Regions from separate parts of the Desulfitobacterium elongatum genome, predicted to be linked through region 2. Evidence: a T-box and tRNA genes for the amino acid it is inferred to sense, from the RefSeq annotation. Region 2 holds a T-box; the other holds one or more tRNA genes.
The links. A T-box is a leader RNA that pairs with one kind of tRNA and senses whether it is charged. The one in region 2 lies ahead of thrS (threonine--tRNA ligase), so its partner is inferred to be a tRNA-Thr.
Positions count from the first base shown of each region.

Region 1: it encodes a tRNA-Thr, which carries the amino acid that the T-box ahead of thrS (threonine--tRNA ligase) is inferred to sense. The anticodon was not compared.

Region 1 covers NZ_AP038772.1:3,224,606-3,231,257, reverse strand. Annotated here, with positions in the region: gene ACZ42W_RS15300 (TOBE domain-containing protein) at 158-364, shown strand; gene ACZ42W_RS15295 (inositol monophosphatase family protein) at 1,149-1,934, shown strand; tRNA gene ACZ42W_RS15290 (tRNA-Glu) at 2,079-2,154, shown strand; tRNA gene ACZ42W_RS15285 (tRNA-Val) at 2,161-2,236, shown strand; tRNA gene ACZ42W_RS15280 (tRNA-Asp) at 2,246-2,321, shown strand; tRNA gene ACZ42W_RS15275 (tRNA-Tyr) at 2,344-2,427, shown strand; tRNA gene ACZ42W_RS15270 (tRNA-Met) at 2,436-2,510, shown strand; tRNA gene ACZ42W_RS15265 (tRNA-Gln) at 2,551-2,625, shown strand; tRNA gene ACZ42W_RS15260 (tRNA-Lys) at 2,633-2,708, shown strand; tRNA gene ACZ42W_RS15255 (tRNA-Gly) at 2,719-2,793, shown strand; tRNA gene ACZ42W_RS15250 (tRNA-Arg) at 2,804-2,880, shown strand; tRNA gene ACZ42W_RS15245 (tRNA-Thr) at 2,906-2,981, shown strand; tRNA gene ACZ42W_RS15240 (tRNA-Leu) at 2,988-3,072, shown strand; tRNA gene ACZ42W_RS15235 (tRNA-Ser) at 3,089-3,179, shown strand; tRNA gene ACZ42W_RS15230 (tRNA-Asn) at 3,195-3,269, shown strand; tRNA gene ACZ42W_RS15225 (tRNA-Met) at 3,271-3,347, shown strand; tRNA gene ACZ42W_RS15220 (tRNA-Gly) at 3,353-3,426, shown strand; tRNA gene ACZ42W_RS15215 (tRNA-Glu) at 3,875-3,950, shown strand; tRNA gene ACZ42W_RS15210 (tRNA-Val) at 3,957-4,032, shown strand; tRNA gene ACZ42W_RS15205 (tRNA-Asp) at 4,043-4,118, shown strand; tRNA gene ACZ42W_RS15200 (tRNA-Tyr) at 4,141-4,224, shown strand; tRNA gene ACZ42W_RS15195 (tRNA-Met) at 4,233-4,307, shown strand; tRNA gene ACZ42W_RS15190 (tRNA-Gln) at 4,348-4,422, shown strand; tRNA gene ACZ42W_RS15185 (tRNA-Lys) at 4,430-4,505, shown strand; tRNA gene ACZ42W_RS15180 (tRNA-Gly) at 4,516-4,590, shown strand; tRNA gene ACZ42W_RS15175 (tRNA-Arg) at 4,600-4,676, shown strand; tRNA gene ACZ42W_RS15170 (tRNA-Thr) at 4,702-4,777, shown strand; tRNA gene ACZ42W_RS15165 (tRNA-Leu) at 4,784-4,868, shown strand; tRNA gene ACZ42W_RS15160 (tRNA-Ser) at 4,885-4,975, shown strand; tRNA gene ACZ42W_RS15155 (tRNA-Asn) at 4,991-5,065, shown strand; tRNA gene ACZ42W_RS15150 (tRNA-Met) at 5,067-5,143, shown strand; tRNA gene ACZ42W_RS15145 (tRNA-Gly) at 5,149-5,222, shown strand; gene ACZ42W_RS15140 (CoA-binding protein) at 5,334-5,729, opposite strand; tRNA gene ACZ42W_RS15135 (tRNA-Gly) at 5,925-5,999, shown strand; rRNA gene ACZ42W_RS15130 (16S ribosomal RNA) at 6,497-6,652, shown strand, end outside.
Region 2 covers NZ_AP038772.1:4,692,612-4,699,263, forward strand. Annotated here, with positions in the region: gene infC (translation initiation factor IF-3) at 1-291, opposite strand, end outside; ribosomal protein L20 leader region at 318-451, opposite strand; gene thrS (threonine--tRNA ligase) at 784-2,706, opposite strand; T-box leader at 2,785-3,037, opposite strand; gene ytxC (sporulation protein YtxC) at 3,116-3,991, opposite strand; gene speE (polyamine aminopropyltransferase) at 4,248-5,102, opposite strand; gene ACZ42W_RS22050 (aminotransferase class I/II-fold pyridoxal phosphate-dependent enzyme) at 5,106-6,557, opposite strand.

The DNA of each region.
Region 1 (6,652 bases), 1.5 Mb from region 2:
ACCGTCTACTTTAGATGGTCTTTTTGCTTTTTTACGATGTAAAAAACAAAGAAATAGTATCAGAGTCACCCCTGCATATAGTAGTTCGAAGCCTTGTTTAATACGTATCAATTGTGTACATACTATTTCAGAATGTTGAATAAGGGGGCATTATCTAATGCGATTATCAGCTCGAAACCAGTTAAAAGGTAAAATTACAGGAATGAAAAACGGTCCGGTGTCAACTGAAGTAGTCATTGATATCAACGGTCAGTCTGTTACAGCAAGTATAACTTCGGGTTCGTCAGAATCCTTAGGATTGAAAGTTGGCGATGATGTAGTAGCTATTATCAAAGCAAGTTCGGTCATGATTGGTCTTCAATAATACTTAGAAAAAGCTTTTCTTTTGTAGTCATACAAGCACACCCTATGATAGTGTAAGCGTCAAATCACGCACACATCAGTAAATCAAATATTCGAGAATACAACGGCCCCAATTTCTCGAAAGAGAGAAATTGGGGCTCACTATTATGACTTTACTTATTTAATTTTCTGAAGTTGTCTGGCAGTTCCTTTGAGTAGGGCAAAAGTTTATCGAGCTCATCATAATTTGTTAGAGCAATATTAGGAAGTCGCTCGAAAAGATACGTTAGGTAATTAAAAGAGTGAGGCAAAAGCTAAGAAAGGCAGGCAGAATATTTAATACCTATGCTTTTTCGTGGCTATCTATAGATTCTTAATAATAAAAGAACATTGTTAGTTTAAAAAGATGTTGTCTTTGTGTAGGTTATAAAGAACCCTTTGGGGTAGGATTTGCAAATGGATCTTTATCGAGAAGTTAAATATCTATTCAAAGAACATGAAATGAGACTTCTTTCATTGAATACGCGTATCTTGACTAATGCTAGGAATACCAAGACAGAGAGCATAATAAATGGGTCCTAGAGGGCTTGTATCGACTAAGGGATATCTAACCAAACGATTAGGCTAAACGTCGTTCATAAGACAAGCTAGAAGCAGAAGACTTACTTATTTGCCTTCAATAATCCAAGAATCGGATAGTGGTTATAGTTCGGCGATTTTTTAATGATTGAATATGACAATATTAATAGGTAAATTGATAATACTGTTGAAAAGGAGTAGTATCTCTATAGAGGGGTGAAGCAAAAATGGAACAGAATAATTGGATTCCTGTACTGATCGAACTTGCAAAGAAAGCTGGAGAAGTCATTAAAACTGGTTTTGCAACTTCCAAGACAGTAAATCAGAAATCCTCTGCAATGGATATAGTAACAGAATATGATACAAGAGTGGAAGATTTACTAATCGATGAGATTAAGAAAAGTTACCCTGACCATCTAGTTTTAGGGGAAGAACATGAATATTTAGGTAAAGGTACTTTTGGTGCATTTTTACCTAATGAAGGGTACATTTGGGTGATTGATCCTATCGATGGGACTTTGAATTTTGCATCAGGGATTCCACTATTGGCTGTTTCTATCGCATTATTCTATAATGGCGAACCCATCGCCGGAGTGGTCTATAATCCGCTTATAGATGAAATGTTTACAGCCCAAAAGGGAATGGGGGCTACATTAAACAATCAACGCATCCAAGTGAAAGAATCAGAGAGTTTAGAGCGGTCCATAGTAGGTGTATCAGTGGCACGAAGAAAACAGGATGTAGAACTCCAAAAACTGGCTGACAGAGTTGGGGGTATGCGAGCATTAGGGACGGCTGCTATTGCCCTAGCTTATGTAGCAGCGGGTCGCTTAGATGCTTATTGGGAAAAGGATCTAAATCTTTGGGATATTGCCGCTGGGATGCTTCTTATTCAAGAGGCAGGGGGCAGGGTTTTAATTTCAAATCATGATAATGCTTACCCTATCAAGGCTTCAGAAGTTTTTGCTGGGAATCTGAAAGTGGATAGATTTGTCGAGGTCATCAGGAGTTAGATCTGAATGCCTGACCTCAATGCGAAGTTTATCCAACCCAAAAAAGCACAAAAAACAACAAAATATAACAGAATACAATAATATAAAAATGCTATTGACATTCAATCCTAGTTCAGATATACTAACAAATGTTCCGCGAAAAACGGCCCGTTGGTCAAGCGGCCTAAGACACCGCCCTTTCACGGCGGCTACACGGGTTCGAATCCCGTACGGGTCACCAAATTCCGGGGGATTAGCTCAGCTGGGAGAGCGCCTGCCTTACAAGCAGGATGTCGGCGGTTCGATCCCGTCATCCCCCACCAAACAAACAAGGCCCCGTGGTGTAGTGGTTAACATGCCTGCCTGTCACGCAGGAGATCGTCGGTTCAAGTCCGATCGGGGTCGCCATTTCAAATTTCATAAACATTGTGGGTAGGTGGCCGAGTGGTTAAAGGCGGCAGACTGTAAATCTGTTCCGAAAGGTACGGTGGTTCGAATCCATCCCTGCCCACCACAAAACATCGCGGGATGGAGCAGCGGTAGCTCGTCGGGCTCATAACCCGAAGGTCGTCGGTTCAAATCCGGCTCCCGCAACCAAGTTATTAAGTCAACGGAAGTTGATTTGGTATAAGCCGATTGGGGTGTCGCCAAGCGGTAAGGCACCAGACTTTGACTCTGGCATTCGTAGGTTCGAATCCTGCCACCCCAGCCAGCAAGATGAGCCATTAGCTCAGTCGGTAGAGCACCTGACTTTTAATCAGGGTGTCCCGCGTTCGAGTCGCGGATGGCTCACCATCCAATTTATGCGGGTGTAACTCAGTGGTAGAGTGTCACCTTGCCAAGGTGAAAGTCGCGAGTTCGAATCTCGTCACCCGCTCCAAAAGAACCATGCGCTCGTAGCTCAGCTGGATAGAGCGTCTGACTACGAATCAGAAGGCCAGGGGTTCGAATCCCTTCGAGCGCACCATTTAAAATTACAAATCCTCAAAGATGCCGTTGTAGCTCAGTTGGTAGAGCGTATCCTTGGTAAGGATAAGGTCACCGGTTCAATCCCGGTCAATGGCTCCATAAAATGCGGGAGTGGCGGAACTGGCAGACGCGCACGTTTGAGGGGCGTGTGGGTAACTCCATACGGGTTCAAGTCCCGTCTTCCGCACCAATTAAGTTAATATTGCGGAGAAGTACTCAAGTGGCTGAAGAGGACGGTTTGCTAAACCGTTAGAGTGGGTAACTGCTGCGAGGGTTCGAATCCCTCCTTCTCCGCCAGGATAATTTTAATATTCCTCGATAGCTCAATGGTGGAGCAACCGGCTGTTAACCGGTAGGTTGTAGGTTCGAGTCCTACTCGGGGAGCCATGGCAGGGTAGCCAAGTGGTCTAAGGCAAGTGGTTCATACCCGCTCATTCGAGGGTTCAAATCCCCCCCCTGCTACCACACTTGCGGGTGTAGCTCAATGGTAGAGCGCTAGCCTTCCAAGCTAGTTACGTGAGTTCGATTCTCATCACCCGCTCCATATGAATTTTAAGCCGCACTGGTGTCAGTGCGGCTTTTGTTTTTTTGTTTTTTGCAGCGATAAATCAGATATTAGCTCTTTGCACAGCTAGGTCCTCTTCGCTGAGAGGATCTAAAAACACTAATGCTCCCCATATTCCCAAATCACAGAAAAGTAACGGCCTCCTTTAATGCTGTCATATTTATCCTTGCTATTATTCGCTGAGAAATAAATTCCATTCCTGGAATTAAGGTAAAAAGGGATCCTACTTGTGACTGTTTATAGATAACCTGAATGAAGGTCATAAATTTATCTTTGTCCGTTTGTAAAATATTAGATGAAAGGATATTTACAAGAAAATGGATAAAACTGAAACTTGTGATCTTCACTTTGCAAAATTGCAAATTAAAATCAAAAAGTATTTGACAAGATGAGCTTGGACATGTATTATTGTTATTGCGCTAACAACGGCCCGTTGGTCAAGCGGCCTAAGACACCGCCCTTTCACGGCGGCTACACGGGTTCGAATCCCGTACGGGTCACCAAATTCCGGGGGATTAGCTCAGCTGGGAGAGCGCCTGCCTTACAAGCAGGATGTCGGCGGTTCGATCCCGTCATCCCCCACCAAACAAAACAAGGCCCCGTGGTGTAGTGGTTAACATGCCTGCCTGTCACGCAGGAGATCGTCGGTTCAAGTCCGATCGGGGTCGCCATTTCAAATTTCATAAACATTGTGGGTAGGTGGCCGAGTGGTTAAAGGCGGCAGACTGTAAATCTGTTCCGAAAGGTACGGTGGTTCGAATCCATCCCTGCCCACCACAAAACATCGCGGGATGGAGCAGCGGTAGCTCGTCGGGCTCATAACCCGAAGGTCGTCGGTTCAAATCCGGCTCCCGCAACCAAGTTATTAAGTCAACGGAAGTTGATTTAGTATAAGCCGATTGGGGTGTCGCCAAGCGGTAAGGCACCAGACTTTGACTCTGGCATTCGTAGGTTCGAATCCTGCCACCCCAGCCAGCAAGATGAGCCATTAGCTCAGTCGGTAGAGCACCTGACTTTTAATCAGGGTGTCCCGCGTTCGAGTCGCGGATGGCTCACCATCCAAATTATGCGGGTGTAACTCAGTGGTAGAGTGTCACCTTGCCAAGGTGAAAGTCGCGAGTTCGAATCTCGTCACCCGCTCCAAAGAACCATGCGCTCGTAGCTCAGCTGGATAGAGCGTCTGACTACGAATCAGAAGGCCAGGGGTTCGAATCCCTTCGAGCGCACCATTTAAAATTACAAATCCTCAAAGATGCCGTTGTAGCTCAGTTGGTAGAGCGTATCCTTGGTAAGGATAAGGTCACCGGTTCAATCCCGGTCAATGGCTCCATAAAATGCGGGAGTGGCGGAACTGGCAGACGCGCACGTTTGAGGGGCGTGTGGGTAACTCCATACGGGTTCAAGTCCCGTCTTCCGCACCAATTAAGTTAATATTGCGGAGAAGTACTCAAGTGGCTGAAGAGGACGGTTTGCTAAACCGTTAGAGTGGGTAACTGCTGCGAGGGTTCAAATCCCTCCTTCTCCGCCAGGATAATCTTAATATTCCTCGATAGCTCAATGGTGGAGCAACCGGCTGTTAACCGGTAGGTTGTAGGTTCGAGTCCTACTCGGGGAGCCATGGCAGGGTAGCCAAGTGGTCTAAGGCAAGTGGTTCATACCCGCTCATTCGAGGGTTCAAATCCCCCCCCTGCTACCACACTTGCGGGTGTAGCTCAATGGTAGAGCGCTAGCCTTCCAAGCTAGTTACGTGAGTTCGATTCTCATCACCCGCTCCATATGATTTTTAAACCGCACTGGTGTCAGTGCGGTTTTTGCTATCTGTATATCGTTTGGCTTCAGAGATCTAGAAAGAGCATCAGATAGAGAGTACGGCATTAACTAAGAGCTCACTTAGATTTATCCCGAGCTTGGATTAGAACGCATTGGTTATGTATAAGGTGCAAGCCTTGCTTATTCCCTTTCTGGATCGCCTCTTCGCTTTCGCTACCTGGTTGCATCCAAATTCTTTGGATGCCAAGCTTTGCACATTCATCGATAATCTGTTCAGTTACTTTCGGTGGAACGACCACACTAATAGCATCTGGCACCAAAGGAAGGGTACTCAGATTGTGATAACAAGGATCCCCGTCAATTTCATTTAATTTGGGATTGATGGCAAAGACATTATAGCCAGCTCTTTTTAATTTGAAGTAAACTTTATTTCCATACTTTGTTGGGTCGTTAGATACACCAACTACTGCCCAATTATCTTTACTTAAGAATTCTTGCATGTCGCCTTGCATATAAACACCTCCTAGACATTGTTCTACATTAGTTTAACTCAATGGAATGAAGTTAGCAATCAACTCACAAATGACTGATAACATCGAGAAGCAAAGGAAACCAAGTGTTTAAATCATAGTAAATATATAATATTAAATTTTCCTTATAGGCTTGACTCAGTAGAACGCATAATGCTATAATCGATAATGTTCCATGCGGAAGTGGCTCAGCGGTAGAGTATTGGCTTCCCAAGCCGAGGGTCGCGGGTTCGAATCCCGTCTTCCGCTCCATAATGAAACATTGGCGCTGCAAAGAATTGCAGCGTTTTTCTATTATACGAGGTGCTAATAATTACGGATAAGGGGAGTCGCTAGGTATCCGTAGTTTTGACTAATTCATTTTCAGCAGTGGTTATTCTGATTTATAGGAGCTTGACGACCTTGCGGGGGTAACGATGAGTGTGTTCGCTATTATTTTGCACTCATTGGGGAACAGTGGGAAATCCTCAATGGAAAAATATAACTCCATTAATGTAGTTGACACTTGGGATTGAACATGATAATATAACTAAGCGCTCAGATGTGAAGAACACTTTTTAGAGAAGAAAATGCTCAATTACATCGAGTGATACAAAAAAGAGTTGACACTTGAAAGTCACTCTGGTAAAATTAAAAATCGTCACAGCAAGTGACAATGGTCTTTGAAAACTAAACAACAAGGAACAGCCAATGACTCGTCAAGAGTTAAAGATTTAGATAATTTGAGCAATCAAATTTTCTTCATAAATTTTATGGAGAGTTTGATCCTGGCTCAGGACGAACGCTGGCGGCGTGCCTAACACATGCAAGTCGAACGGTCCAGTGTCTAACACCGAGTATTTTGGAGCTCGTAAGTGGTGCCTTGCGAGAGCGCGAAGAATGAGCGCTCCACGCATTCAATAAGT
Region 2 (6,652 bases):
ATGATCCTCAATATTCGGACGAAGCTTGACTTCCTTAATTTCCATGGTCTTCTGCTTCTTGCGGGCATCTTTATCCCGTTTAGCCTGCTCATATTTGTACTTACCATAATCCATGATTTTACAAACAGGCGGCTTAGCAGTCGGTGCAATCTCCACTAAATCTAGAGATTTATCCATGGCTAAACTCTGAGCATCTCTCAGTTGCAAAATACCGAGTTGCTCTCCTTCTTCCCCGACAAGACGGACTTCTCGGGCCCGGATTTCGTCATTAATCCGTAAATCCTTGCTAATAACAAACCACCCCCATTTAAAATTATAGAAACAAAAAAAGACGGGCAGAGTTCCACCCGTCTTCCATACAAATCATGAGCAAGCAACTAAGCTCAGGACCCGAAGATACCTCATCGACTAGAGCCATGAGGTGAGAAGCGGATGGCTTCTACTTGAACATTAAATAGTATATTTGTTTTTAAGCCCTTTGTCAAGAAAATAAAATTTCAAGCTTTCAATTCGGGCATGTAGCTTCTCACGCAGCGTTCACTCAATAGCTCCGGGGCTCGAATGCGGCGGAGCATTCGGACGAAGGCCTCACTTGCTTCCGAGGGAGCACCTTCAGCGGATGAGTATCATTTGTGGAATGCCGCCTCGGGCGAAAATGTCCACTGGACACTTTCGTTGCCAAACCCTTCTGCTTTACTGCATGTAAACCGGTGGCGCCGCGCCAAGGCCGAAACCCTACCACGGGTTTCGTTCTGCACGAAAAGCTACAGTATTGGGTCTTTTTCAGGACTGAAAGAGTTTTTTCTTGCTCTCAATCTCTTCTTGGGCCAGAGCGATAAACTCGGCAACAGACATCTTCTCTCCGGAATTGCTCTGTCCATAACGGCGAACGGCAACAGCTTCTGTCTCTGCCTCCTGATCTCCGACGACAAGGGTAAAGGGTATTTTCTCTGTTTGAGCTTCGCGGATTTTGTAGTTGATTTTTTCGCGTCGGTCATCGACCTCAGCACGGATTTCTAGTTCATTCAAGCGACGAACGACTTCGTGTGCATACTCTTGATGACGCTCACTGATGGGGAGAATCCGTACTTGAACAGGTGCAAGCCAGGTCGGGAAGGCTCCGGCATAATGCTCAGTAAGGAGAGCAATGAAGCGTTCGATACTTCCATAGACGACCCGATGAACCATAACCGGGCGGTGCTTTTGACCATCTTCTCCGATATAGGTGAGATCAAACTTTTCAGGCATCTGGAAGTCCAGCTGAATCGTACCACACTGCCAGGTCCGTCCTAAGCAATCGCGCAGATGGAAGTCGATCTTCGGTCCGTAGAAAGCCCCATCGCCAGGATTGATCTTAAAGTCCATTCCTTTAGCTTCTAAGGCGTCCTTCAAAGCATTTGTAGCCATTTCCCAAGTCTCATCCGAGCCCATCGAATCTTCCGGACGTGTCGAAAGTTCTACGTTATACTCAAAACCAAACACCTTGTAGAAATAATCTACGAGTTCAATAACTCCGATGATTTCCTCCTTGATTTGAGAAGGAAGCATGAAGATATGCGCATCATCCTGGGTAAAATTACGTACCCGCAGGAGTCCATGTAAGGCTCCGGATAACTCATGACGATGGACTAACCCGAGTTCACCCATTCTCAGCGGGAGATCCCGATAGCTTCTCATTTTTTGTTTATACATGATCATTCCACCAGGACAGTTCATCGGTTTAACCGCAAAATCCTGATCGTCAATCTGAGTGAAGTACATATTATCTTTGTAATGGCCCCAGTGACCGGATTGTTCCCATAGGCTCCGACTCAAGATGACCGGAGTTTTGATTTCCTGGTAGCCTCTCTTGCGATGCTCACGACGCCAGAAATCTTCTAACTGATTGCGAAGAATCATGCCCTTTGGGTGAAAGAAGGGGAATCCCGGACCTTCATCATGTAGACTGAAGAGATCAAGCTCTAGTCCTAGTTTGCGGTGGTCACGTCGTTTGGCCTCTTCCAACTTAAAGAGATAATCATCGAGGTCTGCTTGCTTCGCCCATACCGTTCCATAAATCCGTTGAAGCATTTTATTCTTCTCGCTTCCACGCCAGTATGCTCCTGCAAGATTTAAAAGTTTAAATGCCTTAATTGGGCCCGTAGAGGAAATATGCGGTCCTGCGCAAAGATCGGTGAAGCTGCCTTGTGTGTACATAGAGATTGCCACACTTTCTGGCAAATCTTCAATCAGCTCAACCTTATACTTTTCCCCAAGTTCTGCAAAATAAGCTAAAGCCTCACTACGAGGTGCTTCTTTACGCACATAGGCGTTGTTTTCTTTAGCTAAGCGATGCATCTCTGCTTCAATCTTCTCTAAATCTTCTGGGGTAAAGACATGTTCTGAATCAAAATCATAATAAAAGCCATTGGCAATCGCCGGTCCGATCCCTAGCTTCGTTCCTGGGAATAAATTCTGCACAGCTTGTGCCATTAAGTGAGAGGTAGAATGACGGAGAACTTCCAAGCCTTCCTCACTATCTAGGGTGAGAATCTCAACTTCTGAATCTTCATTAAGAACATAAGCCAGATCCTTAGTCGCTCCATTTACTTTTCCAGCAACCGCTACTTTTGCAAGCCCTCTTGATATCGAGGCTGCAAGCCCTGCCAAGCTTGTCCCCTGTTCGACTTCGCGAACCGAGCCATCTTTTAATGTAATCTTTAGCATATTCGTCAACTCCCTTTACCATTCTTAGTATTCGATATCCGAGTTTTATAAAGAAAAATATAAAAAACCCTCATCCCAATATGGGACGAGAGTTAATTCCCGTGGTTCCACCCAAGTTAAAGCAAATGATACAGACTTTATATGCCTATTCTTCAAATGCCTTCTCTTTTAACCCTTAACGCGGGAAACGGCTTAGTCTACGCACCTATTATAGCTTCGACTCGGCACTCAGAGGTGGTCTTCGTCCGACCCTTGTGAGAAATGCTTCCAGCCCTTGACACTTCTTCTCTTGCACAAGAAAACAGAGTACTCTCCTCATCACTGTTTTTTACATTTTAAAAAATTTACTATTATCAGCTTTTACCCACTAGTAAAATTGAGATTATTATATCGGCCATTGACCTCTTTGTCAAATCTTACGGCAAATTGTACATCCGCCCTCACAATAACTCACTCGACCTTCAAAGACCTTAAAAATGGTCTGCAGAGTATTCTTATACCCTTCATAACGAATATGCATAACAATCTGTCGAGGAGCAACTGCGATCAAAGCACTGACAAGCATATCTTCATACGAGAGCTCACCATCCCCAAAGGTAATCTCATCCAAAAATTGATGGGTTATTTTCTTCCCTTCTTCATTGTAGAGATTGAACTTCCCTTGACTCGTGATTCCTACATGCAAGGTATGTAAACGTGGCTTCTGAGAGTCGACAAAGTGCTTTAGTAGCTCAATAAACTCCAAGTATTCCTTTTCTATTACATGTTCATTGACAATGTAAGCAACTGCTTTGTGTATTTCCGCTTTGTAGTCATGCGCCCGGAATCTCAAAAAACCTTCAATATCAAAAACCGATTGAGAATCTAAGCAGTTCAGAATCTGATTCACGAGGGAGGATTTTCGGCTGATTCGATAGCTCTTCCATTCTCTTAATTCCTGATTCAAGTATTGAAGGGCCTTTTCTAAGACAATCTCAGATTCCTCTCTCTTCATTTTATACTCTTTCTTAAGGAGCCAGCGGACATGATCCTTTTCCCAATGGAGTAAGATGATTTCAGCAAGTGCATTAGCCAGATAATAGCTATGAATCTTCTTTAGTGTATTTTGATCCTCTAGCTCATCCTGAGCAGAAATCTGGAACTCACAATCAATGAGCCAACGCTTTCCTTGCTGATACTCATGGATAACCACAGGTAGATCCTCTTGTACCTGAAGCTGCCTGAGACGCTGATAGATACTATCCCTATAATATCGAGTCCCAACCTGCACGGAGTGCTGTTCCACCTAGCATCCCCCCATAGTAGAGTATATGAGCAGAGCATGCTCATATTTCGGTTCCATTACGAAATGCACAAGCTTTTCGTATAACCATATATTCCCTACTATTGCCAGGTTCAAACGGGGTTATTCTTACCCCCGTTCTATATAAGCCACTCCGCATTTTTCACGTTATTGTACAGGGATGAAATCTAGACTTTCCCTGAGCAAAAATAAAACGCCAGATGGCCTCTACCATCTAGCGTCAAAATATAAGGATAAACTATTCCCCTGCACTTACTAAAAGCTCTTTTACGTAGTTAGGCAGAGCGAAGCACCCTTTATGAATATCCGTATTATAATACTTTGTTTTCAATCCAAGGCTGTTCCAAGCCTGCTCGTCAATGTCGGTCAAGGGATCGTACTTTTTAGAAGCAAAACCGAACAACCAGTGACCCGACGGATAGGTGGGGATGTGAGCCTGGTAAACCCTGCACACTGGGAAAAACTCTTTGATACGCTTATGGGCTCTTTGCATAGCCTGAGCATACTCCTCATAATAGGGGCTTTCATGTTGGTTTACAAGGATACCATCTTCCTTCAAGGCTTTAAAGCAGTTTCCATAAAATTCCTTTGTAAACAGCCCTTCTCCCGGTCCGAACGGATCAGTGGAGTCAACAATAATCAAATCATAGGTATTTTCCTTGGTGCGTACAAATTTCAATCCATCCTCAAAATACAGCTGTACTCTTGGATCATCCAACTTACAGGCTGTCTGAGGTAGGTATTCTCTACAGACGTCCACGACCAATTTGTCGATTTCCACCATGTCGATTTTTTCAATGGTGGCGTAGCGAGTCAATTCTCTAACGGTTCCGCCATCCCCTGCACCGATAACCAAGACATTCTTAATCTTCGGGTTCGTTGCCATCGGAATATGGACAATCATATCATGATAGATAAACTCATCCTTTTCAGTGACCATCATCAAGCCGTCTAGGGTAAAAAAGGTGCCAAATTCCTTGGATTTGAAAACGTCAATTCTCTGGAACTCGCTCTGACCAGTATAAAGAGGCTTATCTACCTTGATCGAAAAGCGAACGTTATCTGTGTGTTGTTCTGTATACCATAATTCCATGGTCTATTCCTCCACAACTCTGATATTTTCAATGGCCATGTCCTCTGTCCCTGTCAGGAAACAGCCCTTAACCTTGGCATAGGCGATATAATCAATAATCTCTTCAGTTATCCGTTCACCCGGCGCCAAGATAGGAATGCCTGGTGGATAAGCCATGACAAACTCTCCACTTATGAACCCTGCGCTGTCCTTGATCGCAACAGAATGCTGATTGGAATAGAAGGCCTGTTGTGGGGCTATCACCACCTCGGGATTGATATACTCATGATCAAACATACCCGCTTTGTCTCTCATGTAGAGTCTTTTTATCTCAGACAGAGAAGAGACAAGACGTTCTAAGGCCAAGGCGCGATCCCCCACGGAAATGATGGCCAAGATATTTCCGATATCTCCGAATTCAATCTGAATTCCGTAATCGTCACGGAGAATGTCGTAAACCTCAATTCCTGCTAGCCCTATTTCTCTTGTATGAATAGAAAGCTTGGTATGGTCAAAGGCGAACACCGAATCTCCATTAATAATTTCTGAGGAAAAAGCGTAATATCCGCCGATTTCATTAATCTCATCTCGCGCGTAGTTGGCAAGGGAAGAGACTTTTTCGAATATGCGTTTTCCGTCTAGAGCTAGGTTGCGTCTTGAAATATCCAGAGAGGACAGCAGCAGATAGGAGCCACTGGTCGTCTGGGTTAGATTAATCGTTTGCCGTACATGACCTGTGCTAAGACGGCTTCCAATGAGCAGGAACGAACTTTGGGTTAAGCTCCCACCTGTTTTATGCATGCTTACCGCAGACATATCAGCCCCTGCTGCCATCGCATTGACTGGCATATTCTCGCCAAAGTAGAAGTGGGTACCATGCGCCTCATCCACTAAGACATACATATTATGACGATGGGCAAGCTCAGTAATGGTCCTTAGGTCAGAGCAAATTCCATAATAAGTAGGGTTATTGATTAAAATTGCCTTAGCATCTGGATTCTCATCGATGGCCTTTTTTACTTCGGCAATCGACATACCCAGCGGTATCCCTAAATTTTTATCAACACCTGGGTTCACATAAACGGGAATTGCACCACTTATAATCAGGGCATTGATGGCACTTCTATGGACATTGCGTGGCATGATAATTTTATCGCCCTGTTTACATACGCTCATGATCATCGCCTGAACAGCGGAGGTGGTGCCATTAACCATAAAAAAGGCGTGATGTGCGCCAAAAGCATCTGCGGCCAACTCCTCGGCCTCTTTAATGACTGAGACAGGATGAACAAGATTATCGAGCGGCTTCATCGAATTGACATCCACTGAAAGGCACTTTTCGCCCAGAAATTCCGTGAGTTCGGGGTTTCCCTTACCTTGCTTATGTCCGGGTACGTCAAACGGTACGACCCGCATGGATTTATATTTTTGCAACGCCTCATAAATAGGCGCCTTCCCTTGCCAAAGTGATTGCAAGAAAACCACCACCTTTCCTAACCATAATCAGTAGATATCCCTGACACTTTGTATGTCGATTATCTTCTAGCAAAGATCAATCATAATAACAGGCC